DNA from 3 places in the Lactobacillus sp. JM1 genome. Region 2 is predicted to be linked to each of the others. Evidence: a T-box and tRNA genes for the amino acid it is inferred to sense, from the RefSeq annotation. Region 2 holds a T-box; the other regions hold tRNA genes.
What was found. A T-box is a leader RNA that pairs with one kind of tRNA and senses whether it is charged. The one in region 2 lies ahead of F3I00_RS06425 (valine--tRNA ligase), so its partner is inferred to be a tRNA-Val.
Positions count from the first base shown of each region.

Region 1: it has a tRNA-Val gene. The T-box ahead of F3I00_RS06425 (valine--tRNA ligase) is inferred to sense a tRNA for this amino acid. The anticodon was not compared.
Region 3: it has a tRNA-Val gene. The T-box ahead of F3I00_RS06425 (valine--tRNA ligase) is inferred to sense a tRNA for this amino acid. The anticodon was not compared.

Region 1 is NZ_CP044412.1:1,646,543-1,649,788, forward strand. It holds rRNA gene F3I00_RS08520 (16S ribosomal RNA) at 1-377, opposite strand, end outside; tRNA gene F3I00_RS08525 (tRNA-Ser) at 748-837, opposite strand; tRNA gene F3I00_RS08530 (tRNA-Ile) at 840-913, opposite strand; tRNA gene F3I00_RS08535 (tRNA-Gly) at 926-996, opposite strand; tRNA gene F3I00_RS08540 (tRNA-Phe) at 1,014-1,086, opposite strand; tRNA gene F3I00_RS08545 (tRNA-Asp) at 1,091-1,163, opposite strand; tRNA gene F3I00_RS08550 (tRNA-Met) at 1,167-1,240, opposite strand; tRNA gene F3I00_RS08555 (tRNA-Ile) at 1,272-1,345, opposite strand; tRNA gene F3I00_RS08560 (tRNA-Met) at 1,359-1,432, opposite strand; tRNA gene F3I00_RS08565 (tRNA-Pro) at 1,461-1,534, opposite strand; tRNA gene F3I00_RS08570 (tRNA-Arg) at 1,540-1,613, opposite strand; tRNA gene F3I00_RS08575 (tRNA-Leu) at 1,623-1,708, opposite strand; tRNA gene F3I00_RS08580 (tRNA-Gly) at 1,721-1,792, opposite strand; tRNA gene F3I00_RS08585 (tRNA-Thr) at 1,813-1,885, opposite strand; tRNA gene F3I00_RS08590 (tRNA-Leu) at 1,887-1,971, opposite strand; tRNA gene F3I00_RS08595 (tRNA-Lys) at 1,991-2,063, opposite strand; tRNA gene F3I00_RS08600 (tRNA-Val) at 2,066-2,138, opposite strand; rRNA gene rrf (5S ribosomal RNA) at 2,144-2,260, opposite strand; rRNA gene F3I00_RS08610 (23S ribosomal RNA) at 2,321-3,246, opposite strand, start outside.
Region 2 is NZ_CP044412.1:1,255,444-1,258,689, reverse strand. It holds gene F3I00_RS06430 (cation-translocating P-type ATPase) at 1-991, shown strand, start outside; T-box leader at 1,033-1,241, shown strand; gene F3I00_RS06425 (valine--tRNA ligase) at 1,279-3,246, shown strand, end outside.
Region 3 is NZ_CP044412.1:1,640,138-1,643,383, forward strand. It holds gene F3I00_RS08425 (hypothetical protein) at 1-175, shown strand, start outside; tRNA gene F3I00_RS08430 (tRNA-Ser) at 511-600, opposite strand; tRNA gene F3I00_RS08435 (tRNA-Ile) at 603-676, opposite strand; tRNA gene F3I00_RS08440 (tRNA-Gly) at 689-759, opposite strand; tRNA gene F3I00_RS08445 (tRNA-Phe) at 777-849, opposite strand; tRNA gene F3I00_RS08450 (tRNA-Asp) at 854-926, opposite strand; tRNA gene F3I00_RS08455 (tRNA-Met) at 930-1,003, opposite strand; tRNA gene F3I00_RS08460 (tRNA-Ile) at 1,035-1,108, opposite strand; tRNA gene F3I00_RS08465 (tRNA-Met) at 1,122-1,195, opposite strand; tRNA gene F3I00_RS08470 (tRNA-Pro) at 1,224-1,297, opposite strand; tRNA gene F3I00_RS08475 (tRNA-Arg) at 1,303-1,376, opposite strand; tRNA gene F3I00_RS08480 (tRNA-Leu) at 1,386-1,471, opposite strand; tRNA gene F3I00_RS08485 (tRNA-Gly) at 1,484-1,555, opposite strand; tRNA gene F3I00_RS08490 (tRNA-Thr) at 1,576-1,648, opposite strand; tRNA gene F3I00_RS08495 (tRNA-Leu) at 1,650-1,734, opposite strand; tRNA gene F3I00_RS08500 (tRNA-Lys) at 1,754-1,826, opposite strand; tRNA gene F3I00_RS08505 (tRNA-Val) at 1,829-1,901, opposite strand; rRNA gene rrf (5S ribosomal RNA) at 1,907-2,023, opposite strand; rRNA gene F3I00_RS08515 (23S ribosomal RNA) at 2,084-3,246, opposite strand, start outside.

The DNA of each region.
Region 1 (3,246 bases), 390 kb from region 2:
CCCGTAGGAGTTTGGGCCGTGTCTCAGTCCCAATGTGGCCGATCAGTCTCTCAACTCGGCTATGCATCATTGCCTTGGTAAGCCGTTACCTTACCAACTAGCTAATGCACCGCAGGTCCATCCAAGAGTGATAGCAGAACCATCTTTTAAACTCTAGACATGCGTCTAGTGTTGTTATCCGGTATTAGCATCTGTTTCCAGGTGTTATCCCAGTCTCTTGGGCAGGTTACCCACGTGTTACTCACCCGTCCGCCGCTCGCTTGTATCTAGTTTCATTTGGTGCAAGCACCAAATTCATCTAGGCAAGCTCGCTCGACTTGCATGTATTAGGCACGCCGCCAGCGTTCGTCCTGAGCCAGGATCAAACTCTCATTTTCCTTCTTGAAAATGAGCTTTTTATCGTTTAGCTCTAAAACTTTCTTTGAGTTATCTCAAATTTATTGCTTGCGAATTGACTTCGCTTTTGTTTGGGATTTTTATATCCCGCACACTTTCAGCGAAACTTTGTTCAGTTTTCAAGGTACTACCGTTGCCGTGTGACAACTTTTATATTATATCATGCCTCTTGAGTTTTGACAAGCTTTTTTCTCTTTCTCATCTCTCTCAAATGACAGCTTTATAATATTATCATCTTTCTGCTCTCTTGACAAGCTTCTCGCTTTGCCTCAAACAGCATGTATTACTTTACAGACTTTAAATCAAAGGAAAATAAAATGCTCCATTAAAAAATGAAGCACATCTGCAAAGCGGAGATTGAGAGATTCGAACCCTCGCGCCGGTATAAACCGACCTACACCCTTAGCAGGGGCGCCTCTTCAGCCACTTGAGTAAATCTCCAATGGGCCTAAATGGACTTGAACCATCGACCTCACGCTTATCAGGCGTGCGCTCTAACCAGCTGAGCTATAGGCCCCTTTTCCTTTGAAGCGGGTAACGAGAATCGGACTCGCGACTAAAGCTTGGAAGGCTTTCGTTTTACCACTAAACTATACCCGCAACTTCTTGCTTCCTAATGGCGCGAGACGGAATCGAACCGCCGACACAAGGAGCTTCAATCCTTTGCTCTACCAACTGAGCTATCGAGCCATTACGGTCCCTACCGGATTCGGACCGGTGATCTCCTCCGTGACAGGGAGGCGTGATAACCCCTACACCAAGGGACCATATTGCGGGAACAGGATTTGAACCTATGACCTTCGGGTTATGAGCCCGACGAGCTACCAGACTGCTCCATCCCGCGATGTTTTTATATAAAAAAAGCCAAGATCCTATGGACCTTGTAGGACTCGAACCTACGACCCGACGGTTATGAGCCGTCTGCTCTAACCAACTGAGCTAAAGGTCCAAGCTTACCTCTATAGCGGCGGGGGGGATCGAACCCTCGACCTCCCGGGTATGAACCGGACGCTCTAGCCAGCTGAGCTACACCGCCATCCTGTAACTTCCTGTTTAAGCTACAATCGGGAAGACAGGATTCGAACCTGCGACCCCCTGGTCCCAAACCAGGTGCTCTACCAAACTGAGCCACTTCCCGAAGTGTGCACCCTGAAGGATTTGAACCTTCAACCTTCTGATTCGTAGTCAGACACTCTATCCAGTTGCGCTAAGGGTGCATCATTATATGCCGAGGACCGGAATCGAACCGGTACGGTTGTCACCAACCGCGGGATTTTAAGTCCCGTGCGTCTGCCAGTTCCGCCACCCCGGCATGATAATGATAAGCGGAAGACGGGATTCGAACCCGCGACCCCCACCATGGCAAGGTGATGTTCTACCACTGAACTACTTCCGCATTTTTTTATTCAATTTTTATGCCGATTAAAGGACTCGAACCTTCGACCCCCTGTTTACAAGACAGATGCTCTACCAACTGAGCTAAATCGGCATGGTACGGGTGGTGGGACTTGAACCCACACGTCCGAAAACACTAGAACCTAAATCTAGCGCGTCTGCCAATTCCGCCACACCCGCTTGAGTTTTTCTGGGCCAATGAGTCGTGGCAGGCTCGAACTGCCGATCCTCTGATTAAAAGTCAGATGCTCTACCAACTGAGCTAACGACTCAATGGAGGATACAGGGCTCGAACCTGTGACCTCCTGCTTGTAAGGCAGATGCTCTCCCAGCTGAGCTAATCCTCCATTTAGCACGGCGACTGCCTACCCTCGCAGGCAGTTTCCCACCAACTACTCTCGGCGTTAAGAAGCTTAACTTCTGTGTTCGGCATGGGAACAGGTGTATTCTTCTTGCCATCGCCACCGTACTCTTTCTGAGCTTTTACACTCAAAACTGAATATAATCTTCCGCTCTAAACCTTTGAGCTTTGGTCAAGTGCTCGACTGATTAGTACTAGTCCGCTCCACATATCGCTATGCTTCCACTCCTAGCCTATCTACCTCATCGTCTTTAAGGTGTCTTACTGCTTGCGCATCGGAAATCTCATCTTGAGGGGGGCTTCGCACTTAGATGCTTTCAGCGCTTATCCCTTCCATACATAGCTACCCAGCGATGCCTTTGGCAAGACAACTGGTACACCAGCGGTATGTCCATCCCGGTCCTCTCGTACTAAGGACAGCTCCTCTCAAATTTCCTACGCCCACGACGGATAGGGACCGAACTGTCTCACGACGTTCTGAACCCAGCTCGCGTGCCGCTTTAATGGGCGAACAGCCCAACCCTTGGGACCGACTTCAGCCCCAGGATGCGACGAGCCGACATCGAGGTGCCAAACCTCCCCGTCGATGTGAACTCTTGGGGGAGATAAGCCTGTTATCCCCAGGGTAGCTTTTATCCGTTGAGTGATGGCCTTTCCATGCAGTACCACCAGATCACTAAGCCCGACTTTCGTCCCTGCTCGAGGTGTACCTCTCGCAGTCAAGCTCCCTTATACCTTTACACTCTGCGAATGATTTCCAACCATTCTGAGGGAACCTTTGGGCGCCTCCGTTACATTTTAGGAGGCGACCGCCCCAGTCAAACTGCCCACCTGACACTGTCCTCCAGAACGCTCAGCTCTGCGAGTTAGAGGATCCATCAAACAAGGGTAGTATCCCAACATTGCCTCCAGTAAGACTAGCGTCCTACTTTCTCTGGCTCCTACCTATCCTGTACATGTTTAACAAATACTCAATATCAAGCTACAGTAAAGCTCCATGGGGTCTTTCCGTCCTGTCGCGGGTAACCCGCATCTTCACGGGTATTATAATTTCACCGAGTCTCTCGTTGAGACAGTGCCCAAATCATTACACC
Region 2 (3,246 bases):
TGACCATAAGGTTACTGCGGTAGCTATTGCTAAAAAGATTGGTATTTTTAACGACGGAGATATTGCTTTAACTGGTTTAGAGTTAGATGCTTTAAGTGATGAAGAACTAGACCAAGAAATTGAAAAAGTCGCAGTTTATGCTCGTGTTTCTCCAGAAAACAAAATTAGAATTGTTAACGCGTGGCAAAGAAAAGATCATATTGTATCAATGACTGGTGATGGCGTTAACGATGCTCCCGCCCTTAAGAAAGCTGACGTTGGTGTAGCAATGGGTATCACAGGTACAGAAGTATCAAAAGATGCAGCAAGTATGATTTTAACTGATGATAACTTTGCTACAATTATCAAAGCTGTTGCAAATGGTAGAACAGTTTATGAAAATATCAAAAATGCGATTGGTTACTTATTATCGGGTAACTTATCGGCAATTATTACCGTTTTATTTGCTTCAATTGCTGGATTGCCAGTACCATTTGTTGCAGTACAACTTTTATTCATTAACTTAGTTACTGATTCGCTTCCAGCTTTAGCAATCGGAATGGAGCCAGGAAATCCTGATATTTTAAAGCGTAAACCACGCGATCCTAAAGCTAGTTTGTTAGATAAACCATTTGTTACTCAAATCAGTACGCAAGGCTTCTTAATTTCGTTAAGTGTTATTACTGCATTCTTAATTGGCTTAAAAGACAGTCCTGCAATTGCATGTACTATGGCATTTTCAACTTTAACATTTGCACGTTTGCTTCACGGTTTTAATTGCCGTTCACAACATAGCATTTTTAAAATTGGATTTAAAAACAATTGGTACAGTTTAGCAGCCTTTGCATTGGGCACTGCACTTTTAGTCTTAATTCTCTTTGTACCAACACTTCATGGCTTATTTGCTGTTCAACCATTAAGCGGACAAGAAGTTTGGCTAATCGTGATTTTAGCAATTATTCCGACAGTTTTAATTCAGTTGGTAAAAGTAATCAGAGAAAATAGAGGTTAATTCTCACCTTTTCTCTTGTTTTCTTTCATGCTATAATTATAAACAAAGCAGGAATCAAGAGGAGTAAATTCGTATTACAGAGAAAAGTCAGTATGCTGAGAGACTTCAGAATTTTACGAGTAGCTTGATTAGCTGATTAATTGAACTTTAGTAGGTTAATCCGGACACTTCAGCACCGTTATCGCTTATAAGAGAGGTATACAATTGTATACTTAACGTAGGTGGTACCGCGGAAAATTTCGTCCTAGACAATTATTGTCTGGGACTTTTTTATTGGAGGAATTTTAATGACAGATTTAGCACCTAAATATAATCCTAATGAGGTTGAAAAAGGTAGATATCAAGAATGGCTTGATGAGGATCTTTTTAAGCCATCTGGCGATAAAAAGGCTCACCCTTATTCAATTGTTATTCCACCACCAAATGTAACTGGAAAATTACACTTAGGACACGCTTGGGATACCGCAATTCAAGATACATTAATTCGTTTTAAGCGAATGGAAGGCTATGATACTCTTTACCTTCCAGGTATGGATCATGCTGGTATTGCTACTCAAGCTAAAGTGGAAGCAAAGTTGCGTAAACAAGGTAAAGACCGTCACCAGATGGGACGTGAAGCTTTTGTTAAGCAAGTTTGGGACTGGAAAGATGAATATGCAAATATCATCAAGGGTCAATGGGCTAAAATGGGACTATCTCTTGATTATTCAAGAGAAAGATTTACTTTAGATAAAGGTCTTTCAAAAGCCGTTAGAAAAGTTTTCGTTCAATTATATAACGAAGGACTAATTTATCGCGGTGAATATATTATTAACTGGGATCCAGAATTACAAACTGCTCTTAGTGATATTGAAGTTATTCACAAAGACGATAAGGGTGCATTTTACCATGTAAAATACCCATTTGCAGATGGATCAGGCTTTGTTGAAATTGCAACTACTCGTCCTGAAACTATGTTTGGTGATACAGCTGTAGCTGTTGCACCAGGGGATGAGCGTTATAAAGATATTGTAGGAAAAGAATTAGTTCTTCCACTTGTTGGTCGTCATATTCCAATTATTGAAGACCAACACGTAGATCCAGAATTTGGTACTGGTTTAGTTAAGATTACGCCAGCGCACGATCCTAACGACTTCCAAGTAGGTAACCGTCATAATCTTGAAAGAATTAACGTAATGAATGATGACGGAACTATGAACGAAGAAGCTGGTAAGTATGCTGGTATGGATCGTTTTGAAGCTCGCGAGGCTCTAGTTAAGGACTTAAAGAAAGAAGGATACTTAATTAAAGTTGAACCAATTGTTCACTCAGTTGGTCACTCTGAACGTTCTGGCGTTCAAGTAGAGCCTAGACTTTCAAAGCAATGGTTCGTTAAGATGAAGCCACTTGCCGAAGAAGTTCTTAAGAATCAAAAGACTGATGGTAAAGTTAACTTTGTGCCAGAGCGATTTGAAGGTACTTTGAACCACTGGATGGAAGATGTTCATGATTGGGTAATTTCTCGTCAATTATGGTGGGGTCACCGTATTCCAGCTTGGTACAACAAGAAGACTGGTGAAACTTACGTTGGCGAAGAAGCACCTAAAGATATTGAAAACTGGGAACAAGATCCAGATGTTCTAGATACTTGGTTCTCAAGTGCACTTTGGCCATTTTCAACATTAGGCTGGCCAGATACTGATAATCCAGACTTTAAGCGTTACTTCCCAACTAACACTTTAGTTACCGGATATGACATTATTTTCTTCTGGGTATCAAGAATGATCTTCCAAGGTCTTCACTTTACTAAGAAGCGTCCATTTAAAGATGTTGTTTTGCACGGTTTAATGCGAGATGAACAAGGACGCAAGATGAGTAAATCACTTGGTAATGGTGTTGATCCGATGGATGTTGTTGATAAGTATGGTGCCGATGCTCTACGTTGGTTCTTATTAAACGGTACTGCTCCTGGTCAAGACACTCGTTATGATCCAAAGAAATTAGCTGCTGCTTGGAACTTTATCAACAAAATTTGGAATGCAAGTCGTTTTGTAATTATGAACTTGCCTGAAGATGCAAAACCTGCTCACATGCCAGACACTACGCAGTTTGATTTAGCAGATAGCTGGATTTTTGATAGATTAAATCATACTGTATCAGAAGTTACTCGTTTATTTGATGAGTATAAGTTTGGTGAAGCTGGTCGTGAACTATACAACTTTATTTGGAATGACTTCTGTGACTGGTACATTGAAATTTCTAAAGTTGCTTTAAAT
Region 3 (3,246 bases), 380 kb from region 2:
CGAAATTAAACATGTCGAACCGTCCTATATATCTCTTCTCCATAAAACTGCTCAAAGTGATTTAATGGACGGAGTTTCACCTGAAGAGACTTTAAAGCTACAAAACTGGATCTTAATTAAGCAAAATAATGAAATTATTCGATTACTTAAAGATTTAAAAACCAAAAATAAATAAATTGAAAAATCTTACTAAATCTTGAGACTGATAATAGCCTTGATTTAGTAAGATTTTTCTTTTGAGCAAAAATCTAAGATTAGTTAAAAATCACATTTTTCCTGCGAAACCCTTAATAAGATCTAAACTACTTATTAATATACTCTTAAATAGACATATATAACTAATTTAGAGTTGTTTTTTAGCTTTTAAGATAAATGTGCTCAAAATTTGTAAAATCTCTTTGATAAGCGAATTTTTTCTTATTATAAAAACGCTACTATCATACTGAATAACTACTTTTTCTTAGCACATAAAAAAGCACATTGGAATATTCCAATGTGCTTAATTCAAAGCGGAGATTGAGAGATTCGAACCCTCGCGCCGGTATAAACCGACCTACACCCTTAGCAGGGGCGCCTCTTCAGCCACTTGAGTAAATCTCCAATGGGCCTAAATGGACTTGAACCATCGACCTCACGCTTATCAGGCGTGCGCTCTAACCAGCTGAGCTATAGGCCCCTTTTCCTTTGAAGCGGGTAACGAGAATCGGACTCGCGACTAAAGCTTGGAAGGCTTTCGTTTTACCACTAAACTATACCCGCAACTTCTTGCTTCCTAATGGCGCGAGACGGAATCGAACCGCCGACACAAGGAGCTTCAATCCTTTGCTCTACCAACTGAGCTATCGAGCCATTACGGTCCCTACCGGATTCGGACCGGTGATCTCCTCCGTGACAGGGAGGCGTGATAACCCCTACACCAAGGGACCATATTGCGGGAACAGGATTTGAACCTATGACCTTCGGGTTATGAGCCCGACGAGCTACCAGACTGCTCCATCCCGCGATGTTTTTATATAAAAAAAGCCAAGATCCTATGGACCTTGTAGGACTCGAACCTACGACCCGACGGTTATGAGCCGTCTGCTCTAACCAACTGAGCTAAAGGTCCAAGCTTACCTCTATAGCGGCGGGGGGGATCGAACCCTCGACCTCCCGGGTATGAACCGGACGCTCTAGCCAGCTGAGCTACACCGCCATCCTGTAACTTCCTGTTTAAGCTACAATCGGGAAGACAGGATTCGAACCTGCGACCCCCTGGTCCCAAACCAGGTGCTCTACCAAACTGAGCCACTTCCCGAAGTGTGCACCCTGAAGGATTTGAACCTTCAACCTTCTGATTCGTAGTCAGACACTCTATCCAGTTGCGCTAAGGGTGCATCATTATATGCCGAGGACCGGAATCGAACCGGTACGGTTGTCACCAACCGCGGGATTTTAAGTCCCGTGCGTCTGCCAGTTCCGCCACCCCGGCATGATAATGATAAGCGGAAGACGGGATTCGAACCCGCGACCCCCACCATGGCAAGGTGATGTTCTACCACTGAACTACTTCCGCATTTTTTTATTCAATTTTTATGCCGATTAAAGGACTCGAACCTTCGACCCCCTGTTTACAAGACAGATGCTCTACCAACTGAGCTAAATCGGCATGGTACGGGTGGTGGGACTTGAACCCACACGTCCGAAAACACTAGAACCTAAATCTAGCGCGTCTGCCAATTCCGCCACACCCGCTTGAGTTTTTCTGGGCCAATGAGTCGTGGCAGGCTCGAACTGCCGATCCTCTGATTAAAAGTCAGATGCTCTACCAACTGAGCTAACGACTCAATGGAGGATACAGGGCTCGAACCTGTGACCTCCTGCTTGTAAGGCAGATGCTCTCCCAGCTGAGCTAATCCTCCATTTAGCACGGCGACTGCCTACCCTCGCAGGCAGTTTCCCACCAACTACTCTCGGCGTTAAGAAGCTTAACTTCTGTGTTCGGCATGGGAACAGGTGTATTCTTCTTGCCATCGCCACCGTACTCTTTCTGAGCTTTTACACTCAAAACTGAATATAATCTTCCGCTCTAAACCTTTGAGCTTTGGTCAAGTGCTCGACTGATTAGTACTAGTCCGCTCCACATATCGCTATGCTTCCACTCCTAGCCTATCTACCTCATCGTCTTTAAGGTGTCTTACTGCTTGCGCATCGGAAATCTCATCTTGAGGGGGGCTTCGCACTTAGATGCTTTCAGCGCTTATCCCTTCCATACATAGCTACCCAGCGATGCCTTTGGCAAGACAACTGGTACACCAGCGGTATGTCCATCCCGGTCCTCTCGTACTAAGGACAGCTCCTCTCAAATTTCCTACGCCCACGACGGATAGGGACCGAACTGTCTCACGACGTTCTGAACCCAGCTCGCGTGCCGCTTTAATGGGCGAACAGCCCAACCCTTGGGACCGACTTCAGCCCCAGGATGCGACGAGCCGACATCGAGGTGCCAAACCTCCCCGTCGATGTGAACTCTTGGGGGAGATAAGCCTGTTATCCCCAGGGTAGCTTTTATCCGTTGAGTGATGGCCTTTCCATGCAGTACCACCAGATCACTAAGCCCGACTTTCGTCCCTGCTCGAGGTGTACCTCTCGCAGTCAAGCTCCCTTATACCTTTACACTCTGCGAATGATTTCCAACCATTCTGAGGGAACCTTTGGGCGCCTCCGTTACATTTTAGGAGGCGACCGCCCCAGTCAAACTGCCCACCTGACACTGTCCTCCAGAACGCTCAGCTCTGCGAGTTAGAGGATCCATCAAACAAGGGTAGTATCCCAACATTGCCTCCAGTAAGACTAGCGTCCTACTTTCTCTGGCTCCTACCTATCCTGTACATGTTTAACAAATACTCAATATCAAGCTACAGTAAAGCTCCATGGGGTCTTTCCGTCCTGTCGCGGGTAACCCGCATCTTCACGGGTATTATAATTTCACCGAGTCTCTCGTTGAGACAGTGCCCAAATCATTACACCTTTCGTGCAGGTCGGAACTTACCCGACAAGGAATTTCGCTACCTTAGGACCGTTATAGTTACGGCCGCCGTTTACTGGGGCTTCAATTCAAACCTTCGCTTGCGCTAAGCTCTCCTCTTAACCTTCCAGCACCGGGCAGGTGTCAGCACCTATACGTCATCTTACGATTTTGCAGATACCTGTGTTTTTGATAAACAGTTGTTTGGGCCTATTCACTGCGGCTGATCTTTTACCATC